One region of the Mesorhizobium sp. NPDC059054 genome, then DNA from elsewhere that is predicted to be linked to it. Evidence: predicted binding sites of a transcription regulator. Region 1 holds the regulator's gene; the other holds the start of a gene.
The links. Region 1 encodes HrcA, which represses chaperone genes, less so after heat shock. Its sites were predicted from a motif close to GTTAGCACTCNCNNNNNGNGAGTGCTAAC; they were not measured.
Positions count from the first base shown of each region.

Region 1 (14,698 bases):
TCGTGCCACTCAGCGAGCAGGATATGACCTTATGGAATACCAAGCTGATTGAGGAAGCGGACGCGCTGCTGCAGCGCGCAGGCCGTTCCTCCAGCCTCGGCCGCTACCAGATCGAAGCGGCAATCCAGTCCGTGCATATCGCCCGCCGCCTGACCGGCAGGACCGACTGGGCGGCACTCAGACAATTCTACGATGCGCTTGCCCTGGTTGCCGGCTCACCAGTCGTGACCATCAACCGCGCGGTTGCTGTCGGCGAGACCGATGGGCCTACCGCCGGGCTGGCCGAACTCGACACTGTCGCCGACGACCGCCGCATCGATGACTACCAGCCTTATTGGGCAGCGCGAGCTGGGCTGCTCACCGAACTCGGCCGGTGGGATGAGGCGCGACTGGCCTACGAAAGGGCGATCGGACTGGAGCGCGATGAAGCAGTGCGGCGGTTCCTGGCCGCAAAGAAGGCGACGCTCCTGAACTGAACAAATTACCCTTCAGGCTGATCAGGAGGGCCACATCTCATGGCGCCCATTGAGCGCGGCAAGCATGGGATCAACGCGTAGTCTGGCGCAGACCCGCTCGACATTCGGCCAGGCCCGACGCGCCTTATCCGTGTCCGGATACCAGCAAACCATCATCAGCATATAGATGTCTGCAATGGTACGGCTGTCACTCACCAGCCAATCACGGCCGGTCAGCGCACTGTCCAAAATACTGATTTCCTTATCCATCTCGGCAACAGCCGCTTGTTTGACTGCGGCGATGCCGGCAGCGTCGGTGGTCGAACGGTGCGGATAATAGTAGCGCAGATTGGCCATGTAGATGGCGGTCGCCATGAACGCCATCCAACGCAGGAAATCCGCCCTGCCCGGCTCGCCGGCAACCGGACCAAGCCCTTTTCCCGGGTGCAACTCAGCGAGCAGAAGCGAGATCGCCACTGTTTCGGGGAGGGCATGACCACTCGGCAGAACCAGCACCGGCACCTGGTTCATCGGGCTGATCTTGAGAAACTCTGGATCCGGCTCCGGTTTCTTTGGCACATCGATCTGTTCGAAGGGAACGCCGGCCAGCTTGAGTGCGGCCTCAATCACGAACCCGCCCGAGCCCGGGCGCGTGTAAAGCTTATACATTTTTTGCTGCTCCTCCCTGGTCCGGCGTTCGGACCAGAGTGGATTTGACCTGGCCGAGGCACAGCACTCAAGCTAGCAACAGTAAGGCCAACAGATTTTTCACAGGGGCCAGGGACGGGAAACGCCTTTCCGCTCCGCTGGCCACAAGAGAAAAAACTTACGTGCCAAGCCCTTCGAAAAGTACAGTCGAGAGGTAGCGTTCGGCAAAGGACGGAATGACAACGACAAGGTTCTTGCCCTTGTTCTCCGGCCGCGAGCCGACAATGATCGCGGCCTGCAGCGCGGCGCCAGACGAAATACCAACCGGCACCCCTTCCAGGCGAGCAACGAGGCGGGCATTGGCGACAGCATCCTCGTTGGAGACCTTGACGATCTCGTCATAGATGGTGGTGTCGAGGATCTTCGGCGCAAAGCCCGCGCCGAGCCCCTGGATCTTGTGCGGGCCGGGCTGGCCGCCCGACAACACCGCCGATGCTTCCGGCTCAACGGCCACGACATGCAACGAAGGCTTGCGCTTCTTGATTACCTGGCCGACGCCGGTGATGGTGCCACCGGTGCCGATGCCGGAGACGAAGATGTCGACTTCGCCCTTGGTGTCGTTCCAAATCTCTTCGGCGGTGGTTTCGCGATGAATCTCGGGATTGGCCGGATTCTCGAACTGCTGCGGAATGATGGCATCCGGCAGCGAGGCGGCCAGTTCGTCGGCCTTGGCGATCGCGCCCTTCATGCCCTTCGGCCCTTCGGTCAGCACAAGTTCGGCGCCGAGCAGCGCCAGCATCTTGCGACGCTCGACCGACATGGTTTCGGGCATGGTGAGGATCAGCTTGTAACCTTTGGCGGCGGCGGCGAAAGCCAGCGCGATACCGGTGTTGCCGGAGGTCGGCTCGATCAACACCGTCTTGCCGGGGGTGATCTTGCCGTCGCGCTCCAGCGTCTCGATCATGGCGACGCCGATGCGGTCCTTCACCGAAGCGATCGGGTTGAAGAACTCGAGCTTGGCGAGAAGATTGGCGACGATGCCTTTTTCCTTCGCGAATTTGTCCAGCCTGACCAGCGGGGTATCGCCGATCGTCTCGGTAATCGAATTGTAGATGCGGCCGCGGCCGGGAACACGTGCGGAGGTTACAGGCTTGTTCATTGATTTCGCTCCCTGAAACGAGGCTGCCTTATGCGGCTTTTCACCAACGGAAGATAGGCCGCCACCCGACTATATCCGAGTGGGCAGCGTGCTGAAAACAACAGGTGGCTGGAACAGTTTTCCTGATTATCCCGGATTCAGGTTCAGCTTTGCGCAAACACCCTCAGGACCGGGCGGCAATCGCTGCCGCGGCACCAACCATGAAGCCGGCTGCCGTACGGTTCAACGCTTTCAATGCACGCGGCGAACGCAGGAACCAGCGCGCCTTGGCCGCAAGCGCCAAATACGGCACCAGGACGATGAGCAGCACGACGGCGGTGATGGCAGCCAGGATGCCGTAATCGGCCAAGGTCAGCGATTTGAGATCGACGATGGTCGGCGTGATCGCAAGGTAGAAGATCATCGTCTTCGGATTGCCGAGCGTGACGGCAAGGCCGGCCAGTACCGAGGGAACGAAACCATCCCTGCCCTTGCGGGCTTCGACCGTTTCCGGCGTGATGCCGGCCGTCCAGAAACTCCAGGCGAGATAGGCAAGGTAGAGCACACCCAGCCATTTGATGACCAGGAACACCATGCCGAAACTCTGCGCCACCAGCGCAAGACCGAGCACGACCGCGGTGAGATAGGTCAGATCGCCAAGCACGAGCCCCAATGACATTGCCAGAGATGAGCGGAAGCCGGAACCGAGCGCTCTCGCCACCAGCGCCGTCACGCCGGGACCGGGGATGGCGGCGGCGACCGCAAGGGCGGCGGAATAGGCAAGAAATCCGGCAAGGGTCATCGCGAAAACCTCGGGAACACCGGCGCTTTATCGCATGGAAGCCAGCCTCCTGGAAATGGCACAGTGTTTGGTCCAGCCACTCACAATTTCCTGAAAAGGCATCGACATTTCGACCCGGCTCCTGTACGCGCACGGTCCCGCCGCGACCCGCACCGACAGGTCGCGCCCTTTTACGCAAACATCCAGGACGAGACGATGCGACCGGCTTTCGGCGGCATAGACTTCGGCACCTCCAATTCCACCGTTGGCGTGATCGAAAACGGCCGGCCACGCCTGGTGGAGCTGGAGGACGGCAATGCGACGCTGCCCTCAGCGATCTTCTTCAATTTCGAAGACGGCAACACCCTGTTCGGCCGCCGTGCCATCAGCGATTATACGGATAGCGTCGAAGGCCGGCTGATGCGCGCGCTGAAGAGCGTGCTGGGTTCTTCGCTGGCACATGAAAAGACGCGCATTCAGGCACGCACGCTGGCCTTCACCGATATCATCGGCCTTTTTGTCGCCCACCTGAAGGCGCGGCTGGACAGCCATGCCGGGCAACCGGTGGAAAATGTGGTGCTTGGCCGACCCGTGCGTTTCGTCGACGAGAGCGACGCCGCAGATACCGATGCGCAGAGCCAGTTGGAAAAGGCAGCCCGCAAACAAGGCTTCAAGCATATTGACTTCCAATTTGAGCCGATCGCCGCAGCCCTCGACTACGAACATACGCTCAACCGCGAAGAACTCGCCCTGATCGTCGACATGGGCGGTGGCACGTCTGACTTCTCCATCGTGCGGGTGTCACCGGAGCGTTCCGCCGCCAGCGACCGCAAGGGCGACATCCTGGCCAATCGCGGTATCCACATCGGCGGCACCGATTTCGACCGGTTGCTCAGCATAGCCAGTGTCATGTCCGAACTCGGCTATCTGACACCGACAAAGGACGGCAAGCGCAACCTGCCGGCGGGTTATTTCGTCGATCTCGCCACCTGGCAGCGCATCAATCTGCTCTACACGCCGAAGGCCATGCTGGATCTGCGCCAGATCCGCTACGAGGCCGCGCGGGCCGATCTGGTCGACAGGTTGATCGAAGTGGTCGAACACCGTTTCGGGCATGCGCTCGCCACGAAGGTGGAAAGGGCGAAGATCGCGCTGACCGACCAGGACGAGGCAACAGTGGAGGTGGTTCTGCCCGGCGCGAACTTCTCGGCGGAATTGACCAAACAAGGCCTGGAGGGCACCATCCACAACGAGGTCGGTCGCGTCACGCAAACGGTTGCCGATACTCTGGCCGATGCCGGCGTGAAGCCGGCGGACATCACTGCCGTATTCCTGACAGGCGGCTCGACCGCCATCCCCATGGCGCGGCGCAGCATCCTGGGATTGGTGCCCGACGCCAAGGTGGTGCAGGGCGATGCGTTCGGTTCGGTCGGCCTCGGCCTTGCGCTCGACGCACGCCGCAAATTTGCCTAGCCTTTACCTTTGTAAGAGACACGCCAGACGGTACCGTTGCCGTCCTCGGTGACGATCAGCGAACCGTCCCTGGCCACCGCCACGCCCACCGGTCGGCCCCACACAGCATCGTTGGAGACGACGAAACCGGTCATGAAGTCTTCGTACTCGCCGGTCGGCTTGCCATCCTTGAAGAACAGCCGCACCACCTTGTATCCGGTCGGCGCGCCGCGATTCCACGAACCGTGCAAGGCGACGAAGGCATCGCCCTTATATTCGGCTGGGAACTGATTGCCTTCGTAGAAGGCGATGCCCAGCGGCGCCGAATGCGCCTGCATCAGAACGTCCGGCACTGTCACCTTGCCCGCGAGGTCGGGGCGAGTTCCGGCATGGCGCGGATCCTCATTGTCGCCGATATAATACCAGGGCCAGCCGTAGAAGGCGCCCTGCTTTACCGACGTTGCGTATTCGAAGGGAAGATTGTCGCCCAGCGCGTCGCGTTCGTTGACCACGCACCAGGGTTCGCCGGTGGCCGGCTGGACGGTAAGCCCCGAGCAGTTGCGCAGGCCGGTGGCCACGGTGCGGCTGTTCTTGCCGTCGGCGTCAAAAGCAAAGACGGCGGCGCGGCCGCGTTCGTAGCTCCATGCAGCTCCAAGCGCCTCGTTGGCGGCCCATGCCTTGGGACCCCCGGGAGGATCTCCGAGGTCTTCTGCTGCATTGGAAGCCGAACCCACCGACAGATAAAGCGTGGTGCCATCCGGCGAAAAGGCGATGTCGCGGGTCCAATGGCCACCGTCAGGAATGTCCGTGACAACCGTTTCGGGTTTTCCGGACGCCTTCAGGTCGCCCTCCTCGTAAGGGAAGCGCACGATGCTGTCGGTGTTGGCGACATAAACCCATTGCGGCTTGGCCGGTGGATAGAAAGCGATGCCGTAGGGTGAACTCAGCCCCTTGGCGTAGATGGATTCTTCGGCAGGCTTGGCGCCACCGGTGCCAAGCCTGTAGAGCCGAACCTGATCAGCGCGGCTGTCGGCAACGAAGATGTCGCCATTCGGGGCAACGCGCACCGCGCGCGGATTGCTGATGCCTGAAACGATCAGTTCGGCCGAAAAGCCGGCGGGCAGTTTCGGCTCCGCATTCTTCGGGCGCCGGACCTCGCTGGGGCTGTTCGAAGCGGAATCGGACACATAGGGTTTCGGAAGATCCTGCGGGGTTATCAAGCGCCGGATGCCGGGCTTGTCGGCGCGCCAGCCACCGAAGGCGGCCTCCCCTTTCAGAACTTCGGATTGCTGGGCGAGAGCCGAAGAAACCGGCGCTACAAAGAACGGAACCAGCAAGGCTGCGACAGCACGTTTCACATCATCCTCCTTCGACCGCCACGACGAAGATAGGATGGGAGACGCGTCAGCGCATCACAACTGACCGTGAAAAACGACCGCCCTTCAGGCCTCGGCGCCGAAGTCAGCTTCCAGCCGCTTTTCCAGTTCGACAAGATCGGCCGGCAGCGGCAAGCCGAGCGCACGCAGTTCGGAGAACTTCTCGCGCAACTGCTCCTGGATCTCGTGCTCGTCTTCCGGCTGGTTGACCATCTCCTGCAGAAGCAGGCCGATACGGGCTTTGATCTCTTCCAGCGCCATGGTGTTCCCTCCTGGCTGGCAGTCTCGGCTAACTACCGCAGCATGCGCGAAATCAGCTGTGCCGTATAGTCCACCATCGGCACGATGCGCGCATAGTTGAGCCGCGTCGGGCCGATCACGCCGAGGGCGCCGACCACGCGCGCGTCCTTGTCGCGATAGGGCGCGACGACCAGCGACGAGCCCGACAGCGAAAACAGCTTGTTTTCCGAACCGATGAAGATGCGCACGCCCGAGCCCTGTTCGGCGAGGTCGAGCAACTGGATCAACCCATCCTGGGTTTCCATGTCCTCGAACAAACGCTTCAGGAGCTCGATATCGGCCTGAGCGGTGACGTTTTCGAGCAGATTTGCACGACCGCGCACGATAAGGCGCGCCGGCAAGCCGCTTTCAGTGCCTGCCCAGACGGCAAGGCCTTTTTCGACCAGATCCTGCGACAGCGTATCGAGCGCGGTGCGGGTTTCTTCCTTCAACCTTGAAATCTCACCGCGTGCCTCGGCGAGCGTGCGGCCGCGGATATGGGCGTTGAGGAAGTTCGAAGCCTCATGCAGTTGCGAAAGCGTGATGCCGGCCGGCAGGTCGATGACGCGGTTTTCGACATCGCCACCCTGTGAGACCAGCACCGCCAAAGCCTTGCCCGGCTCCAGTTGGATGAACTCGATATGCTTCAGCGCCACTTCTGCCTTGGCCGCCAGGACAAGCCCTGCACCACGCGACATTCCGGACAGCATCTGGCTGGCTTCGGTCAGCATGTGTTCGAGCGACATGCCCTCGCCCGAAGCCTTCACCTGCGCCTCGATGGAACGGCGTTCCTCGCCGGTGAGATCGCCAAACTCCATGAAAGCATCGACAAAGAAACGTAACCCCTGCTGGGTCGGCAGCCGGCCTGCGGAAATATGCGGCGCGTAGATCAACCCAAGATGCTCGAGGTCGCTCATCACGTTGCGGATCGTCGCCGGCGACAGCGACGAGGGCAGAATACGCGACAAGGAGCGTGAGCCGACCGGCTCGCCGTCCCGGAGATAGGACTCGACGATGCGCCGGAAGATGTCGCGCGAACGGATATCAAGCGGCTGAAAGGCCGGCGATTGCATGATCGGATCAACGATGGGCTTGGTCATCGGGCGCTAAATCTCCGAAGACAAGGATATAGATTGCAGCCGGTGCGACGCAAGCGACCCGTTTTCCTTTGCGCCCGGTCTTCCATGGAGCTACAAGCCGGCCACGACTCCAAAACCAAGAAGAAAGACCTTTGATGCGCCCCTCCAAACGCCAGCCAGACGAAATGCGTGCGATCTCCTTCGAGCGCGGCGTTTCCAAGCACGCCGAAGGCTCCTGCCTGGTCAAATTCGGCGACACGCACGTGCTGTGCACGGCAAGCCTGGAGGAAAAGGTGCCCGGCTGGATGCGCAACACCGGCAAGGGCTGGGTGACGGCCGAATACGGCATGCTGCCACGCTCGACCGGCGATCGCATGCGCCGCGAGGCCTCCGCAGGCAAGCAGGGTGGGCGCACGCTGGAAATCCAGCGCTTGATCGGCCGCTCGCTGCGCGCCGTGGTCGATATGCAGGCGCTGGGCGAGGTCCAGATCACCGTCGACTGCGACGTCATCCAGGCCGATGGCGGCACCCGCACGGCTTCCATCACCGGCGGTTGGGTGGCGCTCTACGACTGCCTGCGCTGGATGGAAGCACGCCAGATGGTAAAGCTGGACAAGGTGCTGAAAGACCATGTCGCCGCCATTTCATGCGGCATCCATGACGGCCAGCCGGTCATCGATCTCGACTATCTTGAGGATTCCTCCGCCGGCACCGACGCCAATTTCGTCATGACCGGCAAGGGCGGGATCGTCGAAATCCAGGGCACGGCCGAAGGTGAACCTTTCTCGGAAGAGCAGTTCACGGCGCTGATGGGCCTGGCCAAGAAGGGCATTTCCCGCCTGGTGTCCCTGCAGCAGATGGCGGTGGCCTGAAGCGTGATACAGCCTGCCGCCATCCTTGAATCCGCGCTCTACGTCACCGATCTGGAGATAGCGGAAGCGTTCTATGCCGATGTCATCGGCCTGGAGCGCATCGGCAAGGTTGAAGGCCGGCATGTGTTCTTTCGCTGCGGCCAGGGCGTGCTGCTGCTGTTCAACGCGGACGCAACGCGGCATCCACCAGCGCCCGATGCTCGTTTGCCGGTGCCGCCGCATGGCACGACCGGTCACGGCCATCTCTGCTTCTCGGCAAGTGCCGAGGAACTGGATCGCTGGAAGGCGCATCTGAGTGCGCATGGCGTCGCCATCGAGGCCGAATTCGAATGGCCGCAAGGCGGCCGCTCCATCTATCTGCGCGATCCTTCCGGGAACTCGCTGGAATTCGCCGAACCCAAGATCTGGAAGCTGTAAATGCATTCGCTCGATGGAAAGAAGATCGTCGTCGCCAGCCACAATGCCGGCAAGCTGAAGGAATTCGCCGACCTGATGGCACCTTTCGGTTTCGAGGCGAAATCGGCCAAGGAATATGGCCTGCCGGAGCCGGACGAGACCGGTACGACCTTCGAGGAAAACGCCTATATCAAGGCTTTTGCCGCTGCGCAGACGACCGGTCTGCCGGCGCTTTCGGACGATTCTGGGCTTTGCGTCGACGCGCTTGACGGCGCACCAGGTGTCTACACCGCCAACTGGGCCGAAAAGCCCGACGGCAGCCGCGATTTCGGCATGGCGATGCAGAAGACCGAAGATGCGCTGCAGGAAGTGAAGGCGACCGAAGCAGCGCAGCGTTCGGGACGCTTCGTGGCTGTTATCTGCCTCGCCTTCCCGGACGGCCAGGCCGAATATTACCGCGGCGAAGCGGAAGGCACATTGGTCTGGCCACCGCGTGGCGATCTTGGCTTCGGCTATGATCCAGTGTTCCGCCCCGACGGGCACGACAAGACCTTCGGCGAGATGACCGCCGAGCAGAAACATGGCTGGAAACCCGGCCAGGCCGAGGCGCTGTCGCACCGCGCCCGCGCCTTCCAGAAGTTCGCCCGCGCAAGGCTGGGTTCGGCCTGATGCTGCTGGATCGGTCGCCCGGCTTCGGCGTCTACATTCATTGGCCGTTCTGCGCGGCCAAATGCCCTTATTGCGACTTCAACAGCCATGTCCGCCACCAGCCGGTGGACCAGGAACGATACACGCGTGCCTTCGAGGCCGAGCTTGCCACGATGCGCGAACGTACCGGCCCGCGCCAGGTGACCAGCATCTTCCTTGGCGGCGGCACGCCATCGCTGATGAAGCCGGAAACCGTCGGTGCCGTTCTGGATGCGGTCGCCAAAAACTGGACGGTACCGGCCGGCATCGAAGTGACGCTGGAGGCCAACCCGTCTTCCGTCGAGGCCGAACGTTTCCGCGGCTATCGCAGCGCGGGCGTCAACCGTGTTTCGCTCGGCGTGCAGGCGCTGAACGACCGCGACCTCAAATTCCTCGGCCGGCTGCACAATGTCGAGGAGGCGCTGCACGCCATCGGGCTCGCCCGCGAGATCTTCCCGCGGCTTTCCTTCGACCTGATCTACGCTCGCCCCGGCCAGACGCCGGAAGCCTGGGAAGCGGAGCTCGAGGAAGCGATCGGCCATGCCGCCGATCATCTGTCGCTCTATCAGCTCACGATCGAGGAAGGCACACCCTTCCACATGCTGCATGCAGCAAGGAAGTTCGAAATCCCGGATGGTGATCACGCAGCCGACCTCTATCAGCTGACGCAGGAAATCACCGCGGCTCGCGGCCTGCCGGCCTATGAGATTTCCAACCATGCAAAACCAGGCGCCGAGAGCCGGCACAACCTGACCTATTGGCGTTATGGCGAATATGTCGGTGTAGGCCCCGGCGCGCATGGCCGCTTTGTCGAGAAGGGCACGCGCGTGGTGACGGTGGCCGAGAAGATGCCGGAAACCTGGCTGGATCTCGTCGAAGCCAAGGGCCACGGCGTCACCGGAGGCGAGATTCTTACCCGTTCGGAAGAAGCCGACGAATTCCTGCTGATGGGATTGCGACTCGCAGAAGGCATCGACCTTGCCCGTTACGAGCAATATTCGGGTCGTGCCCTGCCCTCGGCTCGGCTTTCGATCCTGCAGGAAGAAGGGCTGGTCACATCGATCGGCAATTCACGCCTGCGCGCTACGGCTGCCGGCATGATTGTTCTGGATGCTGTCGTGGCTGACCTGGCGCGTTAACCAGGCTCACAACCGGCGGCTCACGCGTGCCGCTTATGACCGTTTTTGACACGGTCCTTTTCGGCAAAGAGCTCACCGCCGCGGCCTGACTTTCCTTCGTCCTTGCCATGCCGGTGATCGCCGTTTTCGTCACCGGAGGCGTGAGAAGGCCCTGTCTCCCGGGCGCTGCGCGCTTCCAACTGGGACATGCAGGCGTCGAAATGATTGGGCATCGCGTGCTTCCAGAATCACCCATGAATTCCGCTGCGCTTTGTGTGCTGCGGCCCTGTGGCAAAGGTGTGGCGGCGCGCGACTTTTGCAAGTCTTCGCCGCCCGTGCCAAACAAGCGCAGACCGGAGGGCACATGAACGGCGAAACGACCAGGAAGACCTATGTGATCGGGCAGACGGAGCTTGCTGCCCGACCGCTCGAAGCTGCGCTCTATCTGGTAGCAACGCCGATCGGCAACCTGGCCGACATCACCCTGCGCGCCTTGGAAACGCTGGCTTCGGCCGATCTCGTCGCCTGCGAGGACACACGCGTTTCGCGCGTGCTTCTGGAGCGCTACGGTATCCGCCGCCGCACCACCGCCTATCACGAGCACAATGCCGCCGAGGCTGGCCCGAGACTGATCGCGGCTCTCGAACAGGGACAAAGCGTCGCGCTGATCTCGGATGCCGGTACCCCGCTGGTTTCCGATCCTGGCTACCGGCTGGTCGGTGAAGCGATCGAGCGCGGCATCCGCGTGGTGCCGATACCCGGTCCTTCGGCGGCACTCGCTGCGCTGACCGCCTCCGGCCTGCCCTCCGACACCTTCCTGTTCGCAGGCTTCCTGCCGGCCAAAACCGGCCAGCGCCAGACACGACTGGAAGAGCTTAAAGGCGTTCCGTCGACACTGATCTTCTTCGAATCTCCGCGACGGCTGGCCGAGACGCTGGAGGCGATGGCCGAGGTTCTGGGCGGGGCACGCCAGGCAGCGATTGGGCGTGAACTGACCAAGACCTTCGAAGAGATACGGCCCGGTACGCTGGCCGAGCTTGCCGCGCACTATGCAGAAGCCGATACGCCGAAAGGTGAGATCGTCATTTGTGTCGGTCCGCCACTGGCACAAACCGAGAGCCCCGAAGACATAGACCGGCTGCTTCTGTCGCTTGCGGCGGAAATGCCAGCTTCCAAGGCGGCTTCGGAGGCCGCCAAGATGACCGGCGGTCAGAAGCAGGTGCTCTACCGCCGGCTGCTCGAACTGAAGGAAGCAAACGGTGGCTGACGCCTCCGTTGTCCGGAAACGCAAATCCTATCGGCGTGGTCACCGCAGCGAATGGCTGGCTGCCATCGCCCTGACTTTCAAAGGCTATCGCATCCTCGCCCGCCGCTACCGCACCAAGCTCGGTGAGATCGACCTGATTGCCCGGCGTGGCGACCTCATACTGATCGTCGAAGTCAAGGCGCGGCGGACATTGGTGGAAGCGATGGAAGCAATCGAATACGAGTCCGAGCACCGCATCGAGCGCGCCGCAGACCTATGGCTGTCGCGCCAGCCGGATTTCGGCAAGCTTTCGGTGCGCTTCGATATGGTGGCGGTCCTGCCCTGGCGCTGGCCCGTGCATGTCGAGAACATCTTTCAAGGACATGACTAGCGCCCGTCCAGCCGGACACAAACATCGGAACGGAGCCACAGGGCTTTACCGTGATGGTAAATGCCCTTAACAGCGCTCCCGACCTTAAAATTCGTGCTTCTGCGCCCTGCCGCAGTCGCCTTGTGTATTGGAGCAATCGATGGCCCTTCCCGACCGGTTGAGCAACGACCCGCGCAGCCCCTATTTCGATGCAGAGGTGCTCGAGCGCGGCGTCGGCATCCTGTTCAACGGACGCGAGCGCGATGACGTGAGCGAGTATTGCGTCAGCGAAGGCTGGATCCGTGCGCCCGCCGGCAAATCGAAAGACCGTTTCGGCCAGCCGATCACCATCAAGCTGAAGGGTACGGTCGAGCCGTTCCCGAAGCCGTAAGGCTATCGATCAGCCGGTGATGTCGAAATCCATCGGCGCATCGGAGGGGTCGGCGGGTTTTGGCTCGACACGTCTGACGCCGGCGCCGGACGGCCCTTGCCAGAAGGCTTTCAGCATCTCGGCCACGGCTTCGTTCGAACCTGCGATCAACGCGCTGACTGAACCATCCGGTTCGTTGCGCACCCAGCCGCGCAGGCCAAGCCGTGACGCCTCGCGTTGTGTCCACACACGAAAGCCGACACCCTGAACGCGGCCGGTGATGTGCACGCGCACCGCTTTGCTGCTGCCGTTCACCGCTTCGTCACCCGCATCGGCAGACCACCCTCAGGTTGTGTGGTCAGCTTCTGCACCGGCCAAGGTTTCGTCTCGGCGACCGTGTCGAAACGGAAACGCGAAAGCAGGATGGCGAGCGCGATGATCGCCTCCTGCATGGCGAAACTTGCCCCGATGCATACGCGCGGACCGGCGCCGAAAGGGAGATACTGGAACCGGTCCATCTTTTCCCGGTTTCCAGGATGGAAGCGCTCCGGCAGGAAGGCATCGGGGCGATCCCACAGCTTGCGGTGGCGGTGCACCACCCAGGGCATCACCAGCACGGCAGCACGCGGCGGAATATAGAGCCCGTTGAAGGTCTCCGGCTCGACCGGCTCGCGATTGATCGACGGGGCCGGCGGATAGAGCCGCAGCGCCTCTTCGAAAACCGCGCGTGTGAGCGGCATGGCGTCCAGCCATTTGGTCGGATCCGGCTCGCGTGCCAGAACGGCATCGATCTCGGCTTCCACCGGCTCGCGCTCCCACGGTGCCTCGGCCAGGCAATACAGCGTCCAGCCGAGCGCGCGGGCCGTCGTTTCGTGGCCGGCACCGATGAAGGTGATGATGTTGTCCTCCACCTCGGCGCGGGTCAGCCCATCAGGCCCTTCGGCCTTGAGCAGCAGGGTGAGAAAATCCTGCGGCACGCCGTTGGGATCGCGCTTCAATCGCTCCTCGCGCATCAGCACGGTGTTGGTGACGATGTTACGGAAATACGCCAACGACTTGCGGCCGCGGATGCGGGTCAGCCTCGGCAACCAGTCCGGCGCACGCAGCAGATCGAGCGGATCGACCCGGCCCATGGTCTCGAACAGCCGGTCGATCTGGCTGGCAAAACTGCCCGGCTCGCCGGCGATCTCGCCGGAAAACAGCGTCTCGGCCAGGATGTCATAGGTCAGCATGGTCATGTCATGAGCGACATCGCTGACCGCGCCGTCCTCATAGCGCTCGACGAACTCGACCGTGCGTTTCAGCATCGGAGCGGCAAAGCCGAAGATGTGACGCGGCGTGAACACCGGAGCCATCGCCTTGCGTGAACGCTTCCAAACGTCGCCCTCCGCGGTGAGGAGGCCGTCGCGCAGGATGGGGCGCAGTATTTTCTGGCGCACCGTCGCCATCTTGTAGTTTTTGGCGTTGTCTACGAGCACATGACGGATGAGCGCCGGATCGTTGGCGACGACCAACGGCCCACCGATACCGGTCACCGAAATCCAAGGTTCGTTGTAGGAAGGCTCACCCCACAACTCGAGCGGATTGCGGTAGACGATACGCATCATCTCCAGCGTCGAGGGCGGCACGGTGCGCGGCTTCGGCGCCGGCGGAACGAAGGGGGCTGGCTTTGTGTCCATGACGTCTTCCGTGGCTGGCTCCAATGTAGTGAGCGCCAATAGCGGCGTCCATGCGGCGTGGCGGCAGGATGACGGAGCACGAACCCGTACCTTGTACGAACCGACGCATTTCCTACCTAGGAGACAGCCGCAACGCAGGAGTTCATTCCAGCATGAACCGCACCGACGTTCTGGACGCCGTCGTCACGTGGGCAAACGGCCATGAAGGCGTCGAAGCGCTTGTCCATACCGGATCGCTCGTCCGTCCGGACAACCGCGCCGACGAATTCTCCGATCTCGATATCGAGATCATCGCGGCAAGACCCGCGGGCCTTGCGGCGAACGACACATGGCTGGCAGAAATCGGCGAACTCATCACTGTGCTTCGCCTCGATGAAGACCAGGACTGGGCAACCCGGCTGGCGATCTTCGAGGACGGCGTGAAGGTTGATTTCACAATCGCGGGCCGCCAACGCGTAACGGAGATGGTCAAGTCCGGACTCGACCCGCTCTATGAACGCGGTTACCGGATTTTGCTGGACAAGACGGGCGTCACCAAGGATTTGCCGGCACCATCCCATCGATTTCCGATCGCTTCGCTGCCTTCATCCGAGACGTTTCGCGAACGCGTCGAGGAATTCTGGTTCGAGGCATTCCACGTGCCGAAATATCTTGCCCGCGGCGAGCTTTTCCTCGTCAAACAACGCGACTGGACCATGAAGGAACTGCTGCTGGAAATGATCGAATGGCATGCAATCGCAACGAATTCGAAG
Region 1 covers NZ_JBHYHV010000001.1:300,294-314,991, reverse strand. The annotation lists gene ACFWXH_RS01455 (RNA polymerase sigma factor) at 1-476, shown strand, start outside; gene ACFWXH_RS01450 (glutathione S-transferase family protein) at 498-1,124, opposite strand; gene cysK (cysteine synthase A) at 1,282-2,262, opposite strand; gene ACFWXH_RS01440 (LysE family translocator) at 2,426-3,043, opposite strand; gene ACFWXH_RS01435 (Hsp70 family protein) at 3,239-4,495, shown strand; gene ACFWXH_RS01430 (PQQ-dependent sugar dehydrogenase) at 4,492-5,832, opposite strand; gene ACFWXH_RS01425 (hypothetical protein) at 5,917-6,111, opposite strand; gene hrcA (heat-inducible transcriptional repressor HrcA) at 6,144-7,229, opposite strand; gene rph (ribonuclease PH) at 7,364-8,080, shown strand; gene ACFWXH_RS01410 (VOC family protein) at 8,087-8,497, shown strand; gene rdgB (RdgB/HAM1 family non-canonical purine NTP pyrophosphatase) at 8,498-9,145, shown strand; gene hemW (radical SAM family heme chaperone HemW) at 9,145-10,302, shown strand; gene ACFWXH_RS01395 (hypothetical protein) at 10,323-10,514, opposite strand; gene rsmI (16S rRNA (cytidine(1402)-2'-O)-methyltransferase) at 10,646-11,548, shown strand; gene ACFWXH_RS01385 (YraN family protein) at 11,541-11,918, shown strand; gene ACFWXH_RS01380 (DUF3297 family protein) at 12,058-12,288, shown strand; gene ACFWXH_RS01375 (acylphosphatase) at 12,298-12,582, opposite strand; gene ACFWXH_RS01370 (cytochrome P450) at 12,579-13,946, opposite strand; gene ACFWXH_RS01365 (aminoglycoside 6-adenylyltransferase) at 14,099-14,698, shown strand, end outside.

Region 2 (14,698 bases), on a different contig from region 1:
CACGTTAACCGGTATCACCCGGGATGCGTCATGTCCTCCGGCTTGACCAGACGGTCGAAGTCGGCATCGGTGACATAACCGCCGCCGACGGCCTCTTCGCGCAGCGTCGTGCCGTTCTTGTGTGCGGTCTTGGCGATCTTGGCGGCATTGTCATAGCCGATCGTCGGCGCCAGTGCGGTGACCAGCATCAGCGAGCGTTCGAGCGCTGCCTTGATGTTCTCCTCCCGGGCTTCGATGCCGACCACGCAATTGTCGGTGAACGAGACCGCCGCGTCGGAGAGCAACTGCACCGACTGCAGGAAATTGTAGGCCATCAGCGGATTGTAGACGTTGAGTTCGAAATGGCCCTGGCTACCGGCGAAAGTGAGTGCCGCGTTGTTGCCGAACACCTGCACGCAGACCTGGGTCAGCGCCTCGCACTGCGTCGGGTTGACCTTACCCGGCATGATCGAGGAACCCGGTTCATTTTCCGGCAGCGATAGCTCGCCGAGACCCGAGCGCGGACCTGAGCCGAGGAAACGGATGTCGTTGGCGATCTTGAACAGAGCCGCAGCCGTTGCATTGATGGCCCCGTGCGAGAACACCATGGAATCATGCGCGGCAAGTGCCTCGAACTTGTTCGGGGCCGAAGTGAAGGCGATGCCGGTGATCTTGGCGATGTTGACCGCGACTTTCTCGGCGAAACCGACCGGAGCGTTGAGGCCGGTGCCGACGGCGGTACCGCCCTGCGCCAGTTCCTGCAGGCCGGGCAGCGTCAGTTCGATGCGCTTGATGGACGAGGCGACCTGCGCGGCATAGCCGCCGAACTCCTGGCCGAGTGTCAGCGGCGTAGCGTCCTGCGTATGTGTGCGGCCGATCTTGACGATGTGGTCAAAAGCCTTCGCCTTGGCCTCGAGTGCGGTATGCAGATGCTTCAGGGCCGGCAGAAGATCGTGCACGATGCGCTCGGCGCAAGCTATATGCATGGCCGTCGGATACGTGTCGTTGGACGACTGGCTCATATTGACGTGGTCGTTCGGATGCACAGGCTTTTTGGAACCCATGACGCCGCCGAGCAGTTCGATAGCCCGGTTGGAGATCACCTCATTGGCGTTCATATTGGACTGCGTGCCCGAGCCTGTCTGCCAGACGACAAGCGGGAAATGGTCGTTGAGCTTGCCGTCGATCACTTCCTGCGCAGCTTCAATGATGGTCTTGCCAAGCGCGGGGTCGAGGCGGCCCAGTTCCATGTTGGCTTCAGCCGCCGCGCGTTTGACGATGCCGAGCGCCCGCACCACCGAAAGCGGCTGCTTTTCCCAGCCTATCTTGAAATTGCCGAGCGAACGCTGTGCCTGCGCACCCCAGTAACGATCGCTGGCCACCTCGATCGGGCCGAACGTATCGGTTTCGGTTCTGGTCTTCTCAGCGCTCACGGCCTCACTCCAATCTGATGCGGTGGCAAGGGCCTATCGCGTTGCACAAAACGCTTCAAGCGGAGATTGCGTAGCCCCGCGAACCAAATCGGTTGAAGGGTATGAGGCCGGTTGCGCTAGCGCAGCAGCGAGCGTGAAGTCGGCGACAGCCACAGCGTTTCAATGGTTCTCGCGAAGACGAAACGTCCGCTTCCGGGCAGGCTGGACGGGTCCGGCACGGTCGACGTGCTGTCTCGTCTGTCTGGCCTCCTGTTCAGACCGATCACCGAGACAAAGACGTTTTCGTTCTCGCGCACGGGCAGATGCGGGAACGTGTTTTCGGCGGGCTCTGTGAGATAGGCGCCAAGAAGGCAGGCGGAGGCCTCCCTCAGCGCGGGAACGGCCAGTGCTCTGTAGGATGAAGCGAAATCGGGCCCTGCATCGGGTTCAAGATGGTGGATCTCGATGCTGATGGAGGCCAACAGACGCTCAGACGCGGGATTTGCCGGCCCGGTGTCGTTGGCAGCCGGCCTGGCAGCGACGGGCCGTGTTGCGTCAGTCAGATCGAAGCCGGATCCTGGCCAGGCCGGTCTCAGCAAGAGGACGTCGTCGGACGATACCATCGTTGCGTTGGCCTGGTCCCTATGACGTGCCCAGACCGGCCCGTCGTAAAACGAGCCCAGTGCCTGTCGCCGTGCGTCCATCGACGCGAAGCCGCGCAGCCACACGAATGTGTCGGGCCTGCCGAGATCGCGGAACTGTCCGATCATCCTGATGTCGGCGGCTTCCTGCGTCTCGACGAACTCGCGGTCGAACAGTTCGATCAACGTCTCGCGCTGGCCAGGTACCAGCGCGTAGCGGCGCAACTCGACGACTGGAACATCTTCGACCGAGATCGGTGCGGGCAGGGTGGTATCGAGAACCGTCACGACGCGTCTCCAAAACAGGGTGATTGTCCTGTTCATAAACAAACCGGTTGTCCTGTTTTGTCAACGTGATAGTTCTGTAGCAGTGATCGTCTGCTGACATCTTTAGGGAATGGCTGCCTGCAGCATGCCGACCATTTGAAAGGATGGAACCTCATGCCGTCTGACCGCCAGAAACGCACCAATGATCCGGAAGGCATGCGCCGGCGTGTGCTCGACAAGGCCGAGGAATCTTTCCAGGCACGCGGCTTCCACGCTACCAGCCTGGGCGATGTGATGGCTGCGGCTGCCGTCACCGGTGGCGCGTTGCACCATCATTTCCCAACAAAGAAGGCGCTTGCGCTTGCGGTTATCGAAGAGCGTGTCGCCGAAGTTGTGCGCCGCACCTGGGTCGAGCCCCTGCGAAGTTCTGCTTCTGTACGCGCGGGCGTCAGGCAGGTTTTCGCTACCGTCGCGGACAGGTTGGAGCGACAAGGTTTCGTGCGCGGCTGCCCGCTCAACAACCTGGCGCATGAGCTGTCGTTGGCCGACCCGGATTTCCGGATCAGTCTCGCCAGCATTTTCAAGGAGTGGCGGAGTGCTATCGCCGACAAGGTGAGAGCCGACCAGCAAGCCGGTGGCGAGGCCGACACTGACCCGGAGCGGTTCGCGGCAAGCGTCGTAGCGCTTTATTCGGGAGCCATGTCAATGGCCAAAACTGCGCAGGATTCCAGCTTGTTGCGGCTCTGTGCGAAAGAACTGGACGAGAGCGCAGGCGGCGTGTTGAATTGAGGTCGCCATGGCCGTTCAGCTTTCGTCCTCGATCTCGCGGCGCCGCTTGCTTGCCGGTATGGGAGCAGCGACCGCCGGCGTGATCGCGCCCAGCTTTGCCTTCGGCCAATCGGCTGCAGGGATACCGCCACTCGACGCAACCTTCCTGTTCATCGCCGACGTCCATGCCTGCCGCATGGCGAGCGGTCTGAGCCCGAATTGCCTGCAAGAGGGCAAGACCGACGCGGCGCTGCTGCGTCAGATCGCGGCGCTGAATAGCATTGGCGACAAGCTTTGGCCGTCCGCAATAGACGGCGTCGCCACCGGTTTGCGTTCGGCCGGCAATCAGATCGGCACATCGCTCGGCATCGTAGTGGGCGGTGATATGACCGATGATGGTGGCGGCCAGGTCACACAACCCAGCGAAGGTACCCAGCTTCTCCAGTTCAGCCAGCGCTACCAGCAAGGGGTCGGGCCGGATCGCGTGCACGTGCCCGTCTATGTCGGTCTCGGCAATCACGATCTTGACCAGAATGGTCCGCCGCCACACGCGGATTGGTATCGGCGCGAACTGCGCGACTATGTCGAGGTCAATCATCGCCCTGGCGTCTTCTTCAAGCCCCCGGTGCCGGTCGCCGACTACGATGTCGCGTCCGATTGTTATTCCTGGGATTGGGGCGGGCTGCATCTCGTGCAGTTGCATCGCTTCGCCGGCGATACGATCCATGGCGCTGAAAGCAGTCTGCCTTGGCTGCAGCGCAACCTGGCGGCGAAAGCCGCGGATGGCCGACCCGTCGTGCTGTTCCAGCATTACGGTTGGGACAGTTTTTCAGTTGAGCGCTGGGACCCGCAGAAATCCACCTTCGACGATGAAGGCGCCGGCGCACCGCATTGGTGGAGCGCAGCGCAACGGGAGGCCCTGTTGGCGGTGCTCACGGGCTACAACATCGTCGCCGTCTTCCATGGCCACCAGCACGAGACGCCGATGATCTACCGTCGGGACGGGCTCGATGTCGTCAAACCGAAGGCGGCTTATTTGGGCGGCTTCGCACTGGCCCGCATCACCAGTGATGGCATGGACGTGGTACTCGGGGAAGCGACCGGCAACGATGGCGGCGTGATGTTCACCAACGCGCTGTCACGGCGCTGGAAAAGCTGAGCGTCCGCCCTGTCAGGGCCGAGGCTGTGCCCTACATGGAAAGGAGATGCGGGGGCATCATCCTTTCCGGGAGAACAGGATATGACGACTACGGTTTCCGCGCGCCCGCTCGCGGGCAGGGTGGCTTTGGTCACCGGCGCTTCCTCCGGTATCGGCGAAGCCACGGCTCTGGCGCTTGCCGCGGCAGGTGCCGATGTGGCGATCGTCGCCCGCCGGGCCGATCGCCTGAAAGCGCTTTCCGAACGGATCGAGAAGGCCGGTGGCAAGGTCTTTGCCATCGAGGCGGACATTGCGCGTCCGGACAGCGCGCAGGGGTTGATCAACGATGTGCTGGCATATGGCAAACGGCTGGACATCATCGTCAACAATGCAGGCGTCATGCTGCTATCGCCGGTGTCCCAGGCTCGTGCCGAAGACTGGCGGCAGATGATCGAAGTCAATCTGGTCGCGCTGATGGAATTGACCCGGACGGCATTGCCGCATCTGAAGGAAAGCAAGGGCCATATCGTCAACGTGTCGTCGGTGGCTGGCCGCATCGCCAATCCCGGGGCCGCGGGTTATGCGGCAACCAAGTTCGGCGTCGTCGCCTTTTCGGAGGCGCTGCGCCGGGAAGTCTATGCCGACAAGGTGCGGGTGACGGTGATCGAGCCGGGCATGGTCGAAACCGAACTCGGTGACCACATCACGAACCCCGCCATGAAGGCCAATCTCGAGCAGCGCAGGGCTGCAACGGAGCCGCTGCAGTCCGAGGATATCGCCGCAGCCGTGCTTTATGCGGTCACGCAACCGCCGCGTGTCAACGTCAACGAGATCCTGATCCGCCCGACCGATCAGGAACGGTGACGCTCCTGACTTGAGAGGGGCCAAGCTTACTGATCCGTAAGGTGGCGGACAGGTGGTGGTGAGGTGCTGCCGTTATCCATCGTCTCGAGCCGTCTCGCTCGTCAGACGAAGCGATTGCTTTCAAATGGAATGAGGCACCTTTCGATGAAACAGGCGGACTGCATCGCGATGACAAGGATCGCGGCGCTCCATCATTTTATCATAAAGCCCTGCCACCTCATCCTCGCGCCACTGCCGGCGCGATGACGGCTCGTTCGCGCGCCGGCCCGCGACCTGCCGAGGCCTTCCAAACCGGATCCGACCGCATGCGCATCCTGATGCTGGAGGACGACAAGAAAACGGCCGCTTTCGTCGTCAAAGGGCTGAACGAGGCGGGGCACGTCTGCGATCAGCTAGCCGACGGCCGCGACGCGCTGTTTCAGGCAACGCGCGAAGCCTATGACGTTTTCGTGGTGGACCGCATGACGCCGGGGCTCGACGGGCTGTCCGTCGTCAAGTCCCTGCGCGCCGCCGGGGTCCTGACACCGGCCATCTTCCTCACTTCCGTCGGCGGCGTCGACGACCGCGTCGAAGGACTGGAGGCCGGCGCGGATGATTATCTGGTCAAGCCTTTCGCCTTTTCCGAACTTCTGGCGCGATTGAATGCGCTCGGCCGTCGCCCGCCAGTGCAGGAACAGAAGACTGTACTCAAGGTGGCGGACCTGGAAATGGATCTGGTCAAGCGCCATGTGGTGCGCCGGGGGCATCCGATAGACCTGCAACCACGCGAATTCCGTCTTCTGGAAGTGCTGATGCGCGGTGAGGGGCGGGTGATTACCCGCACCATGCTTCTGGAACGCGTCTGGGATTTCCATTTCGACCCCAAGACCAGCGTGGTGGAGACCCATGTCAGCCGCCTTCGGGCCAAGATCGACCGCCCTTTCGCGGTGCCGCTGCTGCATACCGTGCGCAACACCGGCTATAGTCTCCATGCGCCTCGCTGAAAGCCTGCTGCGCTCGACACCGTTCCGTCTCGCCTTGAGCTTCGCGGCGCTTGTCATCCTCGCCTTCCTGCTTTCCGGCGGTATCGTCTACCAAACGATGAGCGCAAACCTGAACCGGCGCCTCGATGACGCAGTCCGGCAGGCCTATTCGATGATTGCGACGACCTATGCCGAGAGCGATGTCGACGACCTCATCACCGCGGTGAACAGCCACGCCAACGGCAGTTCCGGCAACGATCAGCTGATCTCGTTGACGGGACCGCAAGGCGAGAGCCTGGCCGGCAATCTTTCGGCGATCGACTTGCCCTTGGGATTCGCGACCGTGCCCGAAGGGACGCCGGGATTTCCCGATACGGCGCCATACCGAGCCTATTCAGGCAAGGTCGGCTCGGCCGACCTCACGGTCGCGCAGAGCTTCACCGAGACGGAGGAACTGGAGAGCCTCCTCTTGGCCAGTTTCGCCTGGGCCGCCATTATTGTTGCGGGGCTTGCCATCGCTGGCGGTGCCTATCTCGCCTCGCGCGTGCAACGCCGGCTGGATGCGATCGGCGACACCATGGTTGCGGTCTCGCATGGCAAGCTCGACGCGCGCATTCCGCAGCTCGGCCGCGATGACGACATCGATGCCGTCTCGATCCAGATCAATGCCGCGCTCGACAGGCTGGGCTCACTGGTCGAAGGCATGCGGCAAGTCTCCAGCGACATCGCCCACGATCTGAAAACACCGCTCAACCGCCTGCACATGATCCTGGACGGCGCCGCCGACAAGGCAGGCAGGTGCGAGGACGTTTCGGCAGACCTTGCCGAAGCACGCGCCGAAAGCTCGCAAATCGACGAGACTTTCGATGCCCTGCTGCGCATCGCGCAGATCGAGGCCGGCGCGCGCAAGGCACGTTTCGTGCAGCTTGACCTTGCCGAGCTGGTGGCTTCGGTTGCGGATATCTATGCCGAGGTCGCCAAGGATGATGGCAAGACGCTCTTCCTCGAGCGCAACGAAGCCGATGGCGCCATTACCGGCGATCGAGAGTTGCTGACGCAGCTTTTCGCCAATCTCATTGAAAACGCCATCCGTCATACGCCCGCCGGTACGCGGATCGAAATTTCTCTAACTCGACAAGCCGTTGGTCTCGTTGTGGAGGTGCGAGACGATGGCCCGGGCATTCCCCTGCAAGAGCACGAGAAGGTCTTTCAGCGCCTCTACCGGCTGGACAAGAGCCGCTCGATGCCAGGGACCGGATTGGGGCTGAGCCTCGTCCGGGCGATCGCCGATCTGCATGGCGCGACAGTGTCGATGCAGCCGCTCGATCCCGGCGTTGCAGCCGTCGTGGTTTTTCCCAGCGGGACTCAGGTCTCCGTCCGGTAATCGGCCAGCACAGCATCGATGACATTTGCCGATATGACGATCTCCTCTGCGCTCCGGCCGATCTGGCCCGAAACGGTGATCATCGCCTTCCACAGTGTCCAAGCGCGTCCGCGTGTCCAGGTGCCTTCATCGAGGGGCAGGGCACTGCGGAAAGCGCCGCGGCTCTCGTTTCGAAACAGCGTCCAGGCAATCGCCAGATCGCAGGCTGGGTCGCCGATCGCCGAACTGCCGAAATCGATGACGGCGCATAGTTTGCCGCCCTTCACCAGCAAATTGCCCCAGGCGATATCGCCGTGCACCCAGACCGGTGGATGCTGCCACTCGGTTTCGAGTGCTTCTTCCCAGATCGCGCGCGCCGTTGTTGTGTCGATCCTGCCTTGGAGCAGGCGAAGTGCCTCTCGTGTCTGGCCGTCATAGACGGCAAGCCTACCGCCCCTGAAGTAGTTCTGCGGTCCGGCGGGCGGTCCACCGGCCGCATCGATCCGGTGGAGTGCGGCGAGGAAATCGGCCAGATCGACGGCGAATTCGGCAAGGTCGCCGATGCGCTCGTCCGAGGCCGTCTCGCCCTCCAGCCAGCCATAGACCGACCAGGGCCAAGGGTAGCCTTCGCCAGGCTTGCCCAAGGCGAGCGGCGCGGGGATCGGCAAGGGTAAACGCGGTGCCAGTTTCGGGAGCCAATGCTGTTCGCTGGCTACTTGCGCTGCGTAGCCGCCTGCGCTCGGCAGCCGCACACTCATCTCGTCGCCCAGCAGGAAGGTGCGGTTGTCCCAACCGCCTGGCTCGACCTTTCGGATCGGCAGATGGGCCCACTGCGGAAATTGCGTGTCGATCAGTCGCCGCACCAGCGCCTTATCGATCTCGACCGTGATTCCGGATTTGCCCGGCATGGCTGTCCCTGGTGCGTGTCGGTACCCTTGCAAAAGAAGAAAGGGCGACATTTCTGCCGCCCTTTCCCGTACATTGCCTGAGAAGGACAGCCGTAGACGGATTTCGTTAAAAAACCATATCATTGCCGGCACTTACCAGCAGATCATGAGAATTTTTCCGGTGCTGGAAGCGCTATCCTTGGCGGTAAACAACGTCAAAAAAGAGAAAGGGCGGCATTTCTGCCGCCCTTTGCAAACTGAGCCGGTTGGCCGGACTTAGAAGTCCATGCCGCCCATACCGCCCATGCCGCCAGGCATGGCCGGAGCCGGAGCGTCCTTCTTCGGAGCTTCGGCGATCATGGCTTCGGTGGTGACCAGCAAGCCGGCAACCGAAGCGGCATCCTGCAGGGCAGTACGCACGACCTTGACCGGATCGACGATACCGAAGGCGATCATGTCGCCGTATTCGCCGGTCTGGGCGTTGTAGCCGTAGGTCGCGCCCTTGTTCTCGAGCACCTTGCCGGCAACGATCGAGGCTTCAGCGCCGGCATTCGAGGCGATCTGACGGATCGGAGACTGAAGGGCGCGACGGACGATCGCGATGCCAGCAGCCTGGTCGGCATTGACGCCGGCCGACTTGATGGCCTGGGTGGCGCGCAGCAGAGCAACGCCGCCGCCAGCAACGATACCCTCTTCCACCGCAGCGCGGGTGGCGTTCAGGGCGTCGTCGACGCGGTCCTTCTTTTCCTTCACTTCCACTTCGGTCGCACCGCCGACGCGGATGACGGCAACGCCGCCAGCCAGCTTGGCAAGACGCTCCTGGAGCTTCTCACGGTCGTAATCCGAGGTGGTCTCTTCGATCTGCTGCTTGATCTGGGCAACGCGGCCCTGGATCTCGGCCTTCTTGCCGGCACCGTCGACGATCGTGGTGTTTTCCTTCTCGATACGGACCTTCTTGGCCTTACCGAGCATGTTGAGCGTCACGCTCTCGAGCTTGATGCCGAGGTCTTCCGAGATGACCTGGCCACCGGTGAGGATGGCGATGTCTTCCAGCATGGCCTTGCGGCGGTCGCCGAAGCCCGGAGCCTTGACGGCGGCGATCTTCAGGCCACCGCGCAGCTTGTTGACGACCAGCGTGGCCAGGGCCTCGCCTTCGACGTCTTCCGAGATGATGAGAAGCGGCTTGGAGGTCTGCACGACGGCTTCGAGAACCGGGAGCATGGCCTGCAGGTTGGACAGCTTCTTCTCGTGCAGGAGGATATAGGCGTCCTCGAGCTCGGCAATCATCTTGTCCGGGTTGGTGATGAAGTACGGCGACAGGTAGCCGCGGTCGAACTGCATGCCTTCAACGACTTCCAGCTCGGTCTCGGCGGTCTTGGCTTCCTCAACCGTGATGACGCCTTCGTTGCCGACCTTCTGCATCGCTTCGGCGATCATCTTGCCGACCGACTCGTCGCCATTGGCCGAGATGGTGCCGACCTGAGCGACTTCCTCGGAGGTCTTGATCTTCTTGGCAGCCTTGCCAAGCGCCGAAACAACTTCAACGACGGCGAGGTCGATGCCGCGCTTCAGGTCCATCGGGTTCATGCCGGCGGCAACAGACTTGGCGCCTTCCTGAACGATCGCCTGGGCCAGAACGGTCGCGGTCGTGGTGCCGTCGCCGGCGATGTCGTTGGTCTTCGAAGCGACTTCGCGGACCATCTGGGCGCCCATGTTCTCGAACTTGTCCTCAAGTTCGATTTCCTTGGCGACGGTGACGCCGTCCTTGGTGATGCGCGGGGCGCCGAACGACTTGTCGATGACGACATTGCGGCCCTTCGGGCCGAGGGTCACCTTCACCGCATCGGCGAGGATGTTGACGCCGCGCAGCATGCGCTCGCGGGCATCACGGGAGAATTTTACTTCTTTAGCAGCCATTTTTTACTCCTGGGCTTTGCGCCCGAAATCAAGATTGGATGGTGCGGATGAAAGGCTGGTGGTCAGCCGATGATGCCCATGATGTCGGATTCCTTCATGATCAGAAGGTCTTCGCCATTGAGCTTCACTTCGGTGCCCGACCACTTGCCGAACAGGACGCGGTCGCCGGCCTTGACGTCCAGCGGAACCAGCTTGCCGGCCTCGTCACGAGCGCCCGAGCCGACGGCGATGACTTCGCCTTCCTGCGGCTTTTCCTTGGCGGTGTCGGGGATGATGATCCCGCCAGCCGTCTTTTCTTCGGATTCAACCCGGCGAACGACCACGCGGTCATGAAGCGGGCGGAACTTCGACTTTGCCATTTGATTTCCTCGGTGCGAAAGGTGAGAAAGAATTTCCTCCGTCCGGCCCTGCCGGACCTTCGGTTAGCACTCGCTATGGGTGAGTGCTAACGTGGCGGTGAGATAATCCCGCCTCCGGGGAGAGTCAAGGCGCGGCGCGGCATCTGGCCGCATGAAAATTGTCGTTTGTCCCGGTTGCGCTGTCAGCCGGGGATTCATCGCAAGCGATCTTGATCTGTAGAGGCCGGGCGAAGACTGTTTGGCTGCCTGTCGGGCGCATGATCCAAGCAGACAAGAAATATGCTAATCTCGGCCGTCGGATGGACCGCGGGTGGTGGCCATGCAGGAAGCAGATAAGGTGTTCGCCGGTTCGGTCCCGGAAAACTATGACCGCTATATGGTGCCGTTGATTTTCGAGCCGTACGCAGCCGATCTTGCACAACGGGCCGCGTCCCTCTCGCCGAACGCCGTTTTGGAAATCGCGGCAGGCACCGGGGTCGTCACACGCGCACTGGCGCCGAACTTGTCTGCTGGCGCAAGCTATGTCGTGACCGATCTCAATCAGTCGATGCTGGATTACGCCGCTTCCAGGCAACCTCCTGACAGTCGCATCAAATGGCGCCAGGCGGATGCTTTGGCACTGCCTTTTGAAGACGCGGTCTTTGATGTCGTTTGTTGTCAGTTCGGCGCGATGTTTTTCCCCGACCGTCCGGCGGGCTACCGTGAAGCAAGGCGGGTCCTGAAACCTGGTGGGCATTTTTTGTTCAACGTATGGGATCGCATCGAAGAAAACGTGTTTGCGAATGATGTGACGAACGCTCTTGCAAGGATTTTTCCGAACGATCCGCCGCGCTTCCTGGCGCGCACGCCGCACGGCTACCACGATACGGCGCTGATCCGTGGCGAACTCGAAGGCGCAGGTTTTTCCCGTCTGATGATCGAGACGAAAGCCGAACAAAGCCGCGCGTCCTCGCCCCGTCTCCCGGCCGTGGCGTATTGTCAGGGAACGCCTCTTCGCAACGAAATCGAAGCCAGGGAGGCAGGAAAACTGGACGCTGCCACTGACTATGCCGAAGCTGCGATCGCGGAAAGGCATGGGCACGGTGAAGTCGCCGCCAAAATTCAGGCTCACGTCATCGTGGCTGTGACCTAAGCGAGGGAATATCGCTTCAGCGCTCTGAGACGTCGTTTCCGTCTTTCTCGGAAACGGTTTTCACGCAATTCCGGACGGAAAACCGCTGCGCACTTTCCTGGAATTGCCCTAGTCGAAAAATGCGCGCAACTGGCCGTGGATGATCGATTTGTAATCGTCGACCATGCGTTGCCCCTGCGTTTTGTCCTGTGTCAGCGCCAGCCGCACGACGCCGCCGGCAAGCTGGAAGAACAGGAATACCAGGCGTCGAAACTCTTCGCGCCGCTCCGGCTTCAGCAAATGGATAAGCTGATCGCAGAAGACATCGGCCTGATGATGCGTCTCGGCGATGTCGAGATTCTGCAGCGCCTTGTCGGCCTGGATGGCGTTCTGCAGGTCCTGGATGGCGGGGTCTCCAGCGACGCGGTCGTAATAGTCGTCGAGCATCCGGTCGGAAGCTGCGATCATGCTCTCCAGTCCGTCGATGCCAACGACGATCTCCCGCTGGCGCGCCCGCGTCACTTCCGAGAAGCGCTCGTAGAGCGTGGCCAGGATCGCGGACTTGTTCGGGAAGTAGTGATAGACGGTGGCGATCGGTCCGCCGGCCAGTGCGCCGACTTCCTTCATGGTGACGGCGTCTATGCCTTTTTCGCCGATCAGCCGCTTGGCGGTGGCCAGGATTGCGTCAATGCGCTCGCGGCTGCGCTCCTGTTTCGGGCGGCGCCGCAACTGCGATCCGGTGGCTGCACGCCTGGCCTGTTTCATGCGCCGGTTGTCCACATTTCAACAAATCCTGGCCAACCGATCCTGGTCGGCAAATTCACGTTGACAGGAAAGATGATAAAGTATCAGTTTTCAAGATGCTGGTTGATTGTCAGCTTTTGGGTTGAGGCAACGGACGTTGGGAGGCGCCTGTGGACTCGATGGATCCTGCCCGTCCAGGGAGTGAGGATTGGCTGGTCGGCAATCCGACGCGCGGGCAGCTTGCTGCGGCTTTGTGGATCGGCTCCGTCGGGTTGCTGATCCTTGGTCTGCAGCCGGTGCTGCTCGGCGCGCTGTTCACGCAAGGCCATGTCGGCGGCGATGAGCTGGCGCTGGTGGCGACTGCAGAACTGATCACCATCGGTATCGGCTCGGCCACCGTGGCGATGGCTCTCTCAGCGCGCAACATGCGTCGCAAAAGCACGATCCTGCTTCTCCTGCTGGCATTGGCCAATATGTGGACAGCCTATGCGGCGAACGCCAACATGCTGATAGCCGCCCGCGCCGTTGCGGGCTTCGCCGAGGGTGGTCTGGTGGCGGTCGCGACGGAATTGATCGCGCGTTCGCGCCGGGCGGAGCGTATCGGCGGCTATTTCGTGTCACTGCAAACCTTGGCGCAATGCGTTCTGGCTCTGCTGCTGGCGCTTGCCGTCATCCCGGCCTATGGCGCGAGCGGCGGTTTCGTCACGTTGGCCGTGGTTTGCGGACTGTCGGTTGCCGTTGCACGCGCAGTGCCCGACGACTATGCGGACCTGCCGAAGGATGAGCATTTCGCCAATGTGTTGACGCCAGGCGCCATCACCGCACTGCTTTGCATCTTCTGTTACTTCATGTTCTTCGGCTCTGTCTGGGCTTTCCTGGAACCGCTGGGCGCACAATACGGTATCGACGGCCGCACGGTCGGCTTGATCGTCTCGGCGAGTTTGGCTGCGCAGATCCTGGGCGCGATGACGGCAACCGTCTTCGAGGCGCGCATCGACTATCGGCTGGCCATCACTGCCGTCGGCATCGTTGCCGTGCTTGCGTGCGTCACGCTGGCCAGTGGTCCGGCCCTGACCACTTTCTGGGCAGCCGCGCTGGCCATGGGTTTCATCCTGCTCTTCATCGTTCCTTACCAGATCCGATTGGCGATCACCTCTGACGAGACGCGCACGACGGCGCTTCTTGTGCCGGCCGCGCAGCTGTTTGGACTGGCGCTTGGACCTGTCGCCGCCTCGCTGCTCATCGAGGAAGTGGATTTCCGTGCGGTGCCGGAATTCGCGGCTGCCAGCGTCATCGCCTCCATCGCGTTGCTTGGCCTGTTCGTCGCCTTGACGCGCCGTCGCGTTGTCGCCTGAGCCGAGGGTGTCCATGACAGATACCTTGCGCTGGACGAACTGGTCGGGCTTTGTCGAAGCCTCGCCGCGGCGGATTTTGAATCCCGATACCCTCGACGGCATCGTTGAGGCGGTGAAGACGGCTGCAGGCCCGCTGCGCGTCGTCGGGGCAGGGCATTCGTTCACGCCGCTCGCCAGGACGGACGGTACGATGCTGTCGCTGGAGAAGTTCGAAGGGCTGGTTTCGCACGACGCAGCCGCCAATGTCGCGCGTGTCCGCGCCGGCACAAGGCTCGGGTCGCTGATGCTGCTCCTGCAGGATATCGGCCAGGGCCTGCCCAATATGGGTGATATCGACAGGCAGGCGATCGGCGGCGCGCTCGGCACCGCGACACACGGTTCGGGCCGGATGCTCGGCGCCTATCACACACAGCTCCAGGCGATGCAGTTCGTTGATGGGCGAGGCGCGGTACGCGAACTGACGTCGGCCAAGGATCACGACATGATCCACGCCACCGGTGTGGCACTCGGAAGCTTCGGCGTGTTGACGGAAGTCGCGCTGAAGAACATCCCGACTTACAGGCTGCACCGCCGCAAATGGGTGCTGCCGATCGGGGAGATGCTCGCCGAATTCGAACCGATGATGGGCGCACACCGCTCAGCCGAATTCTACTACGTGCCCTTTTCGGGCCACGCGCAGTTCATTGCCAGTGACCTGTCCGACAAGCCGGTCAGCGCGCGGCCGCCGGAAGAGGACGAGGAAGGACTGGCGACGCTGCGCAAGCTGCGCTCGGGGCTGCGTTGGGCGCCCTGGCTGCGCGGATTGATCATCCGCTCGGTCATGGCGAGGTTGCCGTCGGAGGATTACGTGCAGGATTGGCTCAACGTCTACGCCAGCGACCGTCGTACCCGCTTCAACGAGATGGAATATCACCTGCCTTTCGAGGAAGGG
Region 2 covers NZ_JBHYHV010000002.1:939,543-954,240, forward strand. The annotation lists gene fumC (class II fumarate hydratase) at 15-1,412, opposite strand; gene ACFWXH_RS12260 (NIPSNAP family protein) at 1,529-2,320, opposite strand; gene ACFWXH_RS12265 (TetR/AcrR family transcriptional regulator) at 2,474-3,088, shown strand; gene ACFWXH_RS12270 (metallophosphoesterase) at 3,096-4,226, shown strand; gene ACFWXH_RS12275 (SDR family NAD(P)-dependent oxidoreductase) at 4,308-5,069, shown strand; gene ACFWXH_RS12280 (winged helix-turn-helix domain-containing protein) at 5,375-6,052, shown strand; gene ACFWXH_RS12285 (sensor histidine kinase) at 6,039-7,415, shown strand; gene ACFWXH_RS12290 (aminoglycoside phosphotransferase family protein) at 7,397-8,302, opposite strand; gene groL (chaperonin GroEL) at 8,558-10,198, opposite strand; gene groES (co-chaperone GroES) at 10,261-10,557, opposite strand; gene ACFWXH_RS12305 (class I SAM-dependent methyltransferase) at 10,877-11,689, shown strand; gene ACFWXH_RS12310 (TetR family transcriptional regulator) at 11,798-12,433, opposite strand; gene ACFWXH_RS12315 (MFS transporter) at 12,592-13,767, shown strand; gene ACFWXH_RS12320 (D-arabinono-1,4-lactone oxidase) at 13,781-14,698, shown strand, end outside.
Region 2: a site for HrcA is predicted at 10,620-10,648, ahead of groES (co-chaperone GroES). Genes of this name have one in related genera too.